DNA from 2 places in the Anaerobranca gottschalkii DSM 13577 genome. Region 1 is predicted to be linked to the other one. Evidence: riboswitches for the same ligand, from Rfam matches in the RefSeq annotation. Region 1 holds a riboswitch; the other holds the start of a gene.
What was found. A riboswitch is a leader RNA that binds a small molecule or an ion and turns the genes downstream of it on or off. The one in region 1 is predicted to bind lysine.

Region 1 (6,229 bases):
ATTACTAGCAGAATATAAGTGATAGAAAGTCCTGAAGAACTGGTAATAAATTATTTGGGATGAGTAGATAATTGCTAAAACTACCAGAAAGATTACGGCAACAGCATGTTTAAGGAATTTTTTACTAAAAAAATTTAAAATTAAAAAAAATGCTGTTGCAAAAGAAAGGTTAAAGAGCAAAGAAATAAAAAAACCATAGGATAAAATAGATTTTACAGTAGTTATTCTCAGAATAAATTCCATAGTAAATAGGGAAAAGATCAAGTAAAATAATGTTTTAAAAGGTTTCATAATATTCTCACCTCAAGTTTAAGTACCTATAATTTTTTTCTTATGTTAATAATAAACTAAATTTATTAACAATTTTTTAAGGTGAAAGATAAAAATAAGTCCAATTAATTCCTTGAATGGAGTTAATTGGAACACTGACAGGCCTGTTTAATGTATTGCTTGAATATCAACATGTAATAAGCGATTTTTAGTTAAATGCTTCTGTACTTCTTTTATTTTCCCAGTAATTTCTCTATCTTCCAATTGGATAGTGATTTGATTTTTTAAACGACATTTTTCCAAAACCTTTCTTAGAGCTTGTTCTTCGAATTCAACATGGATCGTTTTTGAGTTACTGCCATAAATTACTCCAGGTATAAATCCTTTTGCTTTTTTACCTACTTCTCGCCTTCTTCCAATTAACAATACTGGGAGCATTTCTAATCCCCTCCTATTAACTTTTCTCCGTAAATTTTATTAAGATTCTTGAAATTTATGCATATTTAATAAAAAACCCTCAATTATCTTTTGGATAATTGAGGGTTATAAATTACTCTGGATTTCCTTCATTTATGGTATCTGTATTTTCGTCTAAATTATTATCAACTTCTAAAATTTCACCAATAATTTCTTCAGTTGAATTTTTTAGAGTTATATTAGCTGAAATTGGTAAATCTTTCACCTTGATAAAATCGCCTTTTTGTTTATCACTGACATCTACAATAATTTTTTCGGGAATATCTTCTAGTTTTCCTTTTACCTCAATTTCAGTTTTAAAGGTTTGTAAAATCAGCCTTTTTTGATGTAATTCCTCTATTCCTGTAAAAATAATTGGAACATCTAAATTAATTATCTCATCTTTAGGAACTACATGAACATCCATATGAATAGGCTTTTCCTTGTTCAATAAATCCCATTGAACTTCTTTAATAACTCCATAGAATTTTTTGTTTTCAAAATCTAATTGGATTTTAGCTTTTTCCCCAGCTATATTAAGTAATTTCTTAACTTTATTAAAATCAAAATTAACTGGGGTTGAAGAAAAATTTTTTCCATAAACTACACCAGGTAAATAGCCTGTCTTTTTCTTTAATCTTCTCTCAGCTTTTAAAACTATTTCACCCATAATTATCCCTCCTAAAAATTTTTTATTTCAGAAGACATAATTTGAATTAATAGTTTAGCTGATACTAGAAGCTATTATTAATTATATACATAATAAAGAACTAGTCAATAAGGGTATTTTCTATAATAAATGGTTAGGTATTTTATCTTTAGAGATTAAATCTTCATACTTCTCCCTTTCAACAATTACGTGGGGTTTACCGTTACTTATCAGTACTACTGCTGGTTTAGGTAAACGGTTATAGTTACTAGCCATAGAATAATTGTAGGCACCGGTATTTAATACTGCTAATACATCCCCTGGTTTAACATATGGGATGTTAATATCCCAAATTAATATATCACCTGATTCGCAACATTTTCCTGCAATAGTGGCAGTTAGTTCTCTATTAGCATAAGGGCGATTAGCTACAATGGCTTCGTATTTGGCACCATAAAGGGCAGGTCGGGGATTATCAGGTAATCCTCCATCTACACTTATATATGTCCTAACATTAGGGATTTCTTTAATAGACCCAATAGTATAAAGGGTGATTCCAGCTTCGCCAATGATCCATCTACCTGGTTCAATGATAATAGTAGGTCTTTCTAACTTTAACTTGCTGCAATTATCTTCAATACTCTTCATTATTGGATCAATGAAAAAGGAAATAGGTTTTGTTTTTTCCCTTGTGCTATAGCTAATACCAAATCCTCCACCTATGTTAAGCTCTTTTGTAATAAATCCCATTTTATCTTTTAGATTTTTCATAAGTCCTGTTACTATGTTTAATGCAGCGAGATATGATTTGTTATCAAATAACTGGGAGCCTATGTGAAAATGAAATCCCATAAGTTCTAGATTTGGAGAATCTATAGTTTTTTTAAGGGCAAAGTTTAGAGACTCTTCTTCGATACAGATACCGAACTTTGAATCAATTTGTCCTGTAGAAATATATTTATGGGTTTTTCCGGGAACTCCAGGATTTATCCTAAAGAGAATTTTTACTTTTTTATTTTGCTCTTTAGCAATATTTTGGAGGATTTCTAACTCGTATAAATTATCAACTATAATCCTCCCTACATTATTATTAATGGCAAGTTCCAGTTCTTCAAAGGATTTATTATTACCGTGGAACATTACTTTTTCCATAGGGAAATGGGCAGAAATAGCTGTAAATAATTCTCCCCCTGATACTACGTCAAGTCCCAAACCTTCCCTTTCAATGATTTTACACATAGCCAGAGTTAAAAAAGCTTTACTAGCATAAGCTGCTTTGGTATTAGGGTATTTATTTAAAAAATCATTCTGTATTTGAGAACACTTGTATTTAATAAGATTTTCAGAAATTACATAAAGGGGAGTTCCGAATTCCTTAGCTAATTCCACCGTATCTAGATTATCAAAGATATAATGTCTATCTAGTTGTTTTTGTAAATACATAGATTACATCTCCTTATTATTAAAATTAGGTAACAAAAAAAGACCAAGGAAAAGGAAACTCCAAGGTCTATATACACCATAAAGTCCTCCCTTCTTCTTGAAATAGCGCTCCACAGTGAAAACACTGTGACAGTCCTAAGGCTCTTAACCTTAGGCCCAGGGAATATATTTGAGGTATATTCCCTTCGGCGGTATTTCCTTTCCCCAAAATTCATCGTCTTTCGAACTCCCTTAAGGTACTGATAAATACCGCGACCTCTACCTCATGTCAAGAAATGAGGCGAATATTTAATTGTATTAAGAAATAGTCTACAATAAAGGAAAGAGTGTGTCAATGGGAAAGAAAAAAAATTAATTTTTTATAATACATTTTAAAAGATATTAATATAGTATTGTATAAAACTCTTTAAAAGGTGGTTTGGATGATGTTAGCTAATATTTTAATTGTTATAGGTCTGATTTTAATAGTTATCGGATATCTTTTTTGGAAAAAAATATATATTGAAATTAAAGGTGAGGATTACGGAAAAATATTAGAAAGGGAAAAAAACTTAGAGGTTTTAGGTGAAAATCTAGTATATTTTGCTTTGGGAATTTTGGTTCTAAGTTGTCTTTATAAATTCCTTTCCATTTTAAATACAAAAATAACTTTTGGAGGGATTATTTTATTTGGTTTAGTCTTTGCTGTCAGGTATAATTTCCAAATCCAAAAATAATTTTTTAAGAGAAAAAATATTGACAAGAATCTTTACTTATCATATTATTTTTTTAGATAAACATATGAATATTTGTTCATATGTTCACTGGAGGTGTAAAATGGAAGATTTTAAATGTGGGAGCAATATAATCCATGAAGATATAGTTGATAAAGTAAGGGACGAAATGTTAGAAGAAGATAGATTTTTAGATCTAGGGGATTTTTTTAAGCTTTTTGCAGATCCTACAAGATTAAAAATTCTTTATGCTTTGTCAAAGGAAGAAATGTGTGTTTGTGATATTTCTGCTTTACTCCAGATGTCCCAATCGGCAATTTCCCATCAATTAAAGGTACTCCGGTTAGGGAGGGTGGTCAAAACTAGAAAAGAAGGAAAAGTTGTCTATTATTCCTTAGATGATGATCATATTGATAAGGTACTTAAACAGGGGTTAGAACATATATTGGAAAAGTAGAGGAAACCTGGGAGGTAGGGTAAAAAGTGGCTAAAAAAATAGAGTTTCAGTTAGAAGGTTTAAATTGTGCTAGCTGTGCAACTAAAATAGAAGAAGGGATTAAAGAAATAGATGGAATAGTAGGTTCGCAAATTAATTTTGTAAATAAGGTTTTAAAAATAGAGTTAGAAGATACTAAAGATTTTAATGAAAAAATAGTAGATAAGGTTCAAGAACTGGTGGATATGATAGAGCCAGGGATCGTTGTAAAGGAAAAAGAAGTAAAGATAGAAGAACATCATCATGATTTATTAGGAAAAAATGAGTTAATTAAAATTATATTAGGTGGGGGATTATTTGTTTTACCAATTGTTTTTACCTGGTCTAATTTTTTAGAATTTCTCATATTTTTTATTGCATATATATTAGTGGGACATGAAGTGTTATTTAAGGCAGGGCGAAATATTGTTAAAGGGCAAGTTTTTGATGAAAATTTCTTAATGACCCTTGCTACCTTAGGAGCCTTTGCTATAGGGGAATTTCCAGAAGCTGTTGCAGTAATGCTTTTTTATAAAGTTGGAGAATATATTCAAGGGTTAGCTGTGGATAGGTCTAGGAAATCTATTGCAGAACTAATGGATATAAGGCCGGACTATGCAAATCTTAAAAAGGGTGAGGATATCGAAAGGATAACTCCAGAGGAGGTTCAGGTTGGAGATCTCATAATAGTTAAACCAGGGGAAAAAGTTCCATTAGATGGCATTGTTATTGATGGCAATTCAGTATTAGATACTTCAGCGTTGACCGGTGAATCTTTACCTAAAGATATTTCGGTAGGGGATGAAATCCTCAGTGGAAGTATCAATATAAGTGGGGTATTAACAGTTAAAGTTACTAAAGAATTTAACCAATCCACTTTATCTAAAATATTGGATTTGGTGGAAAACGCTAGTAGCAAAAAAGCCCCTACGGAAAATTTTATCACTAAGTTTGCTCGGTACTACACTCCTGTAGTAGTAGGTATTGCCTTATTGATCTCTATATTGCCCCCTTTATTTTTACAAGGTGCTACCTTTAATGACTGGATTTACCGAGGGCTAATTTTTTTAGTAATTTCTTGTCCTTGTGCCTTGGTAATTTCGATTCCCCTAGGATTTTTTGGGGGAATTGGAGGGGCTTCTAAAAAAGGTATTTTAGTAAAAGGTAGCAATTATCTTGAAGGATTAAATAGTGTTAAAGTGGTAGTATTTGACAAAACCGGAACTTTGACTAAGGGAACATTTAAAGTAAAAGAAATAGTTCCTCAACACCCATTTACAAAAGAAGAAATTTTAGAGCTTGCGGCAATAGGTGAAGGATTTTCTAATCACCCTATAGCTCTATCGATCTTAAAGGAGTATGGAAGAACTATAGATAAAAATCAAATTGTAGATTATCAAGAGGTAACTGGACAAGGGGTTAAGGTTCAAACTGAAGATAAAAATTTACTCATTGGCAATAAAAAACTTATGGAAATGGCAGGGATTTCATATGAAAATGTAGAAGAATTAGGGACCATAGTTCACATAGCAGTAAATGGTCAATATGCTGGATATATTTTAATAACAGATGAAATAAAAAAGGATGCTGCTAAAGGGATAAAAGGACTTAAAGATTTAGGAGTTAAGAAAATAATAATGCTCACTGGTGATAATCAACAAATAGGGAAAAAAGTTGCTGAAGAAGTGGGAATAAATGAGTATTATTGTGAACTTTTGCCCCACCACAAAGTTGAAATAGTGGAAAATATCTTAAAAACATTAGACAAAAATTCTAAGTTATTATTTGTAGGGGATGGAATAAACGATGCCCCTGTATTAGCAAGGGCTGATATAGGTGTAGCTATGGGTGGAGTAGGCTCTGATGCTGCCATTGAAGCAGCAGATATAGTTATTATGAATGATCAACTAAATCAAATACCATTAGCTATTAAAATAGCTAAAAGAACGAGAAATATAGTTTGGCAAAACATTGTATTTGCTTTAGGTGTAAAGGGGTTAGTTTTAATCTTAGGAGCTTTTGGCTTGGCTACCATTTGGGAAGCGGTATTTGCTGATGTGGGAGTAACAGTAATTGCAGTATTAAATGCAGTAAGGGTGCTAAAGGTAAAAGGGCTATAGCACCCTTGTTCTTTTTTACCAATTGTGCTATGGTGGATTTATATAGATGTTGGGAAAAAATCGCAAGGGTAAATAAAAATGTCAGGCATAGATCCGTAAATGT
Region 2 (6,229 bases), on a different contig from region 1:
TTTATAGGAATAGTAAATATGAAGAAAAGTTGAATGAAATGTTTAAAGAAGGAACATTGTTAATTGATGTAGATGGTGAAAAAGTAGGACAAATCAATGGATTAGTGGTTATGGGAACTGGAGAATACAGTTTTGGCAAACCTAGTCGAATTACAGTTTCAACATATAAAGGCAAACCTGGAATTATCAATATCGAAAGGGAAGTGAAAAAAAGTGGCAGCCTTCACGATAAAGGGGTACTAATCCTTAGTGGTTTTCTTGGTGATAGGTATGCTCAAAAGGAACCGATGTCTTTGACGGTTAGTATTTCCTTTGAACAGAATTATTCTATGATTGATGGTGATAGTGCTTCTAGCACTGAGTTATATGCCATACTTTCCAGTATCGCCGGAGTGCCTATTAAACAATCTATAGCAGTAACAGGCTCTGTAAATCAAAAGGGTGAAATTCAGCCGATTGGAGGAGTAAATGAAAAAATAGAAGGTTTTTTTGATGTGTGTAAGTTAAAGGGCTTAACTGGTAAGCAAGGGGTTATCATTCCAGTACAGAATGTAAATAACCTTATGTTAAAAGAGGAAGTTATTGATGCTGTAAAGAAAAATGAGTTTCATATTTATGCCATAAGTCACGTTGATCAAGGAATGGAAATTTTAACAGGGATACCGATGGGAGAGAAAGATAAAGGGGGAGAATACCCAGAAGGAACATTAAACTATTTGATTACTAAGAAATTGAAAGAGTTAGGAAAGACGGAATAAGGAATACCCCCTCAATCTAACTTAGATTGAAGGGGTATTTATTAAACAGGTTTTCCTACAAACCTCACTAAAAGGAAACAGCTAATAATTCCTAAGGATAGAGAAATCCATACAGGTATTCCTAAAGCAACTGGTAAATAACCTGCTACTACCGTTACAATACCTACTGTTATTGCATAATACAACTGGGTTTTAACATGGTGGAGGTGATCACACATAGCTCCCATTGATGAAAGAATGGTAGTATCGGAAATTGGTGAACAATGGTCACCAAAAATAGCACCGGTTAATACAGCACCGATACTAATTGTGATCAAGGTAGGGTCAGAGGACATTGTATTTGCAAGGGGGATAACTAAAGGCATAAGGATTCCCATAGTTCCATAGGATGTACCTGTAGCAAAGGAAATCACTGCTCCTAATACAAAGATTAAACTAGGGAGGAGAAAACTAGGCAATGTCCCTGATAAAATACTAGCTAAGTAAGAAGCTGTTCCCAACTCTTTTATAGTAGCGGACAATGACCAAGCTAGTAAAAGGATAGCACCGGTAATTATTAAAGACTTTACTCCCTCTAACCATGTATCGATAGCTTCCCCTATACCCATTATCCTCTGGGATACTGCCATGACAATTGCAATTATACTAGCTAAAAAGGCAGCTTGAAAAAGAACGATACTGGCATCTGAAGCACCAAAAATTTCCCTTAATGTAGAGAAAGCTAGAGGACTATTTTTAATCATCTCAATCAGTTCCAGCTCATCTCCTGACATTATCTCGGTATATCCACTATAGTAAAATCCTAAAAAGGCAAAGATGATTAAAGAACTAATAGGGATAATGGCATTCCAAATACTTAACTTTATTCCCTCTTTTTCTTGAATACTTGAGTTTTCTGTTGAAAGGAGGGGTTTGGCATCATCGGCTAAAACTTTTCCTAAATTCCTCGCCCTTTTCTCTGCTTTCAACATTGGGCCAAACTCTCTGGCTAAAACAGCTGTTAAAATGATAAATGCCATGATAAAAATATTGTAAAACCTATATGGTATTGTTTGAATAAAGACTTCATAAGCATTAACAGTTTGTCCAATGCTGGCGTAACCATCTTTAATTAAACTGATTTCATAACCAATCCAGGTAGAAATGATGGCAATACCAGCAATAGGGGCTGCGGTGGCATCGATGATAAAGGCTAATTTTTCTCTAGAGATCTTCATTTTATCTCCAACAGGTCTCATTATCGGTCCAACGATTAGGGAATTAGCATAATCATCGAAAAAAACGAAAAGTCCTAAAACCCAAGTTATAAGTTGGGTACTCTTTGCAGACTTTGCTTTTTTAGACAGTGATTCTGCAATTGCCTTTGCTCCTCCCATTTTTGAGATTAAGGCAATTAACCCTCCAATAGTCAGGCATTGAAGGATTACCCCGGCATTCCAAGGATCTGCCAAGGAAGAGAGAATCATATTGATAACTTCTAAAAAACCGTAAAAAAAGCTAAGTATAAATCCATGGGAATGAAGGCTTATTAGATAAGTTCCTGTCAATACCCCGATAAAAAGTGAAAACAAAACATTTTTTGTAATAAAGGCCAATAAAATGGCTACCACAGGTGGTAATAGGGTAAAAATTTCTGGCATAAAAAAACTCCTCCTTAATTTTGTTTTTTGGAGGAGAGACTATCAATGAAAAAGGTATATAGGCATAATAAAAATGACTAACCTTTTATGATAGCTCTCCACAAACTTCAGGTTTGTGACAGTTCTACATATCTTCTATGCAGAACCAGCTATAGAGTCTTAAAGCATCGACTCTATGCTTCGGCGATGGCTCCTTTCCTATACCCTCATTGTGCTTACCTCAGATATAGTACTATTAGACACCGCACCTCTATCATCTTTACCATATTAAGTTTTACACGAACTTTATTTTGCAACAGAATTGGAAAAATGTCAAGGGTTTTTATAAGGTCAAAACTTTTAGTAAATTAAGACTATTAAGCAGGATTTAACTATCCTAATGTTGAATGTATACATCAGGAGGTGGTTTTGATGAAGGTTAAAGATTTGATGAAAAAGGACGTTATTACTGTAGAAAAGGAAGAAACGGTGGAAAAAGCTTTACAAATAATGAATAACAATAATATTAACGGCATGCCGGTAGTAGATAGCTCAGGGAACTTAATTGGAATAGTCGTTAAAGCAGATATTTATAGATTTTTAATCGAACCTGGTCATTACGAGGTTTGCCCTGTAGATTGGGTGATGACTAAAGAAATAGTAGTTGTTTCACCGGAAGATTCCCTTTTAACTGCTGCTAAAACTATTAGGGAAAATGATATTATTGCAGTGCCAGTAATTGAAGGGACTAAGGTAGTGGGTATTTTATCTATAGAAGATATAGTTGATTATTGTATCAAAAATTTTTTGATGTAAAAGTCCCCTGTTTGGGGATTTTATTATATTTTTAATATCCATTTTAGTGGAGGCAAGATTTTAGAAGTTATTTTAGTATAAAGGGTTTATCTTTGCAAAAAAATATAACTAGTATATCTTTATCTATAAAATTTAAAGGAGAAATAAGATGGCAGAAAAAAATATTGGATGGAATTTTCAAAATAGCTATCCATCTTTGCCTAAAATATTCTATAGTGTAATAAAACCAACTCCAGTTTCTAATCCCAAACTAGCTATACTTAACCATAATCTAGGGAAAGATCTAGGTTTAGATACTGAAAAGTTAGCCCAAAAAGAAGGGATAGAAATTTTAGCAGGAAACTCAATTCCCCAAGGAGCCTTTCCTATAGCCCAATCATATGCTGGTCATCAGTTTGGCTATTTTACTATGCTAGGAGATGGTCGGGCCCATCTCCTAGGAGAACATATTACTCCATCTGGGGGAAGGGTTGATATACAATTGAAAGGTTCAGGTAAAACCCCTTATTCTAGAGGGGGAGATGGAAGGGCTGCTTTAGGACCGATGTTAAGGGAATATATTATTAGTGAGGGAATGTATTTCTTAGGCATTCCTACTACAAGAAGCTTAGCTGTTGTTATTACTGGAGAAAAGGTATTTCGAGAAAAAGAATTACCTGGGGCAATTTTAACTAGGGTAGCTTCTAGTCACATAAGGGTTGGAACTTTTCAGTATGGAGCTAGGTGGGGAACATTAGAGGAGCTAAAAGCTTTAACAGACTATACAATAAACCGCCATTTTCCTGAAGCCTTTTCATCAGAATCACCTTACCGATACTTTTTAGATGAAGTGATAAGAAGGCAAGCAAGACTAATTGCCAGTTGGCAACTAATTGGCTTTGTCCATGGAGTGATGAATACTGACAATATGGCTATTAGTGGTGAAACTATTGATTATGGACCATGTGCTTTTTTAGATACTTATAACCCCAAAACTGTTTTTAGTTCAATAGATAGACATGGAAGGTATGCTTTTATGAATCAAGGGAAAATAGGGGCATGGAATTTGGCGAGATTTGCTGAGACATTATTACCTTTACTAGATTCCGATGAAGGTAAGGCTTTGGAAATTGCTCAATGCTCTTTAGATAAGTACTTCCAATTATTTGATAGTTATTGGCTTAATGGAATGAGGAAAAAGCTTGGATTATTCAATGAGGAAAAAGAAGATAAACAGTTAATCCATACTTTGTTGGATATTTTGGAAAAGTATCAAGGTGACTATACAAATACCTTTAGAGCATTGACTTTAGGGGATTTGCAAGATGAATTATTACAAAAACAGGAATTCAAATATTGGTATAATAAATGGCAAAATAGACTAAGGAGACAACCTCAAGGAAAAGAAGAAGTAGAAAGGTTAATGAAAAGTGTAAATCCAAGTATTATTCCCCGTAACCATAGAGTAGAAGAGGCTTTAGAAGGGGCGGTGGAAAGAAACGATTATTCTGTAATGAAAAATCTCCTTAAAGCTCTAGAAAAACCCTATAACTATGATGAAAATAACGACTATTATATTTCTCCTCCACCAAAGGGATGTCCACCTTATAGGACTTTTTGTGGAACATAGTCTATTAAAAAGATCTTCCTTTAAGAAGATCTCAGTTTGTAGACAAAGTCATTTTTTAAAGGCTGTGGTAATTAAACATTCTAACAAAGTCTCCGTCGAGATTTAAGGCTTCTATCTAATAGGAAGAAGGGTACCGCTCTAATTCGCCATCCATGGCTCAATAGAGCTTTCGGAACGTCCTGTTCCTCACCCCTTCTTCCTTTTATCTAATCAGCTCTTAAATCTATCTCCTCAACTTAATCGTATCTTTATTTAATTACCACAGCTGATGATGACTTTGTCTATAGTTTGTCTTCAGTCTGAGATCTTCCTTTAAGAAGGTCTTTTATTTTTAAAAGACTAAAAATTGTAGAAAAAGCAGGAAAAAACTTAAGCTTAGAGAATAATTATTAAAATAAATAATTGTCAATTGGGTCTAATAGGAGTGATTTCAAATGGGAAAACTTCATCTCGGTTTAGATATCGGCTCTACAACAGTGAAGGTTGTGGTACTCAATGAAAGATTAGAACTAATCTATAAGGACTATCAGCGACATTTTTCCGATGTAAGGAAAACAGTTGTTAAATTACTACAAAAAACATATAGTATCTTTAAAAATTCTCCTTTAACTATTGGGATAACTGGTTCTGGAGGAATAGGGATTGCTGAAATTTTAGGAGTCCCCTTTATTCAAGAAGTAGTTGCTTCAAGTAAAGCTTTAAAAAGCCTTTACCCTTATACCGATGTTGCTATCGAATTAGGGGGAGAAGATGCTAAAATTTTGTACCTAACTAATGGAATCGAACAAAGGATGAATGGGACCTGTGCAGGTGGAACCGGCTCATTCATCGATCAGATGGCTGCTTTGTTAAAAACCGACCCACAAGGTTTAAATGATCTAGCAAAAAACTATAAAACTATTTACCCCATTGCAGCCCGCTGTGGGGTTTTTGCCAAAACCGATGTTCAACCTTTGTTGAATGAAGGAGCCAGTAAAGAAGATATTGCAGCCTCAGTGTTTCAAGCAGTTGTTATCCAAACTATAAGCGCTTTAGCATGTGGTAGGCCGATAAAGGGCAATGTGGCTTTTTTAGGAGGGCCGCTGTATTTTCTGTCAGAACTTAGAAAGAGATTTGTAGAAACATTAAACTTAAAGGAAGAACAGGTTATATTTCCGAAGAATTCTCAAGTTTTTATTGCTATGGGAGCTGCCCTTTCACAAATTAATAGTCAAGAAATAGCATTTAATAAGTTAATCAGTAGATTACCTAAACTCGAAGATAGTGGAAAAGAAAAAAGTAATAGCTCCTTGCAACCTTTATTCTCAAATGTTGAAGAGTATCAAGAATTTATTAAAAGGCATGGGAAAAATAGTGTTGAAAAAAGAGGGCTTACAGATTACAGAGGAAATCTTTACTTAGGGATTGATTCTGGTTCAACTACTACA

Region 2: linked by a shared signal. The riboswitch ahead of BMX60_RS06760 (Na+/H+ antiporter NhaC family protein) and the one ahead of lysA (diaminopimelate decarboxylase) in region 1 are both predicted to bind lysine.

The regions. Positions count from the first base shown of each region.
Region 1 covers NZ_FOIF01000033.1:6,084-12,312, forward strand. The annotation lists gene BMX60_RS08170 (LTA synthase family protein) at 1-291, opposite strand, end outside; gene BMX60_RS08175 (hypothetical protein) at 439-708, opposite strand; gene BMX60_RS08180 (50S ribosomal protein L25) at 821-1,396, opposite strand; gene lysA (diaminopimelate decarboxylase) at 1,517-2,818, opposite strand; lysine riboswitch at 2,914-3,087, opposite strand; gene BMX60_RS08190 (hypothetical protein) at 3,244-3,534, shown strand; gene BMX60_RS08195 (ArsR/SmtB family transcription factor) at 3,635-3,988, shown strand; gene BMX60_RS08200 (heavy metal translocating P-type ATPase) at 4,015-6,126, shown strand.
Region 2 covers NZ_FOIF01000022.1:23,251-29,479, forward strand. The annotation lists gene BMX60_RS06755 (Lon protease family protein) at 1-758, shown strand, start outside; gene BMX60_RS06760 (Na+/H+ antiporter NhaC family protein) at 800-2,398, opposite strand; lysine riboswitch at 2,482-2,659, opposite strand; gene BMX60_RS06765 (CBS domain-containing protein) at 2,810-3,193, shown strand; gene BMX60_RS06770 (protein adenylyltransferase SelO) at 3,342-4,802, shown strand; gene BMX60_RS06775 (2-hydroxyacyl-CoA dehydratase) at 5,237-6,229, shown strand, end outside.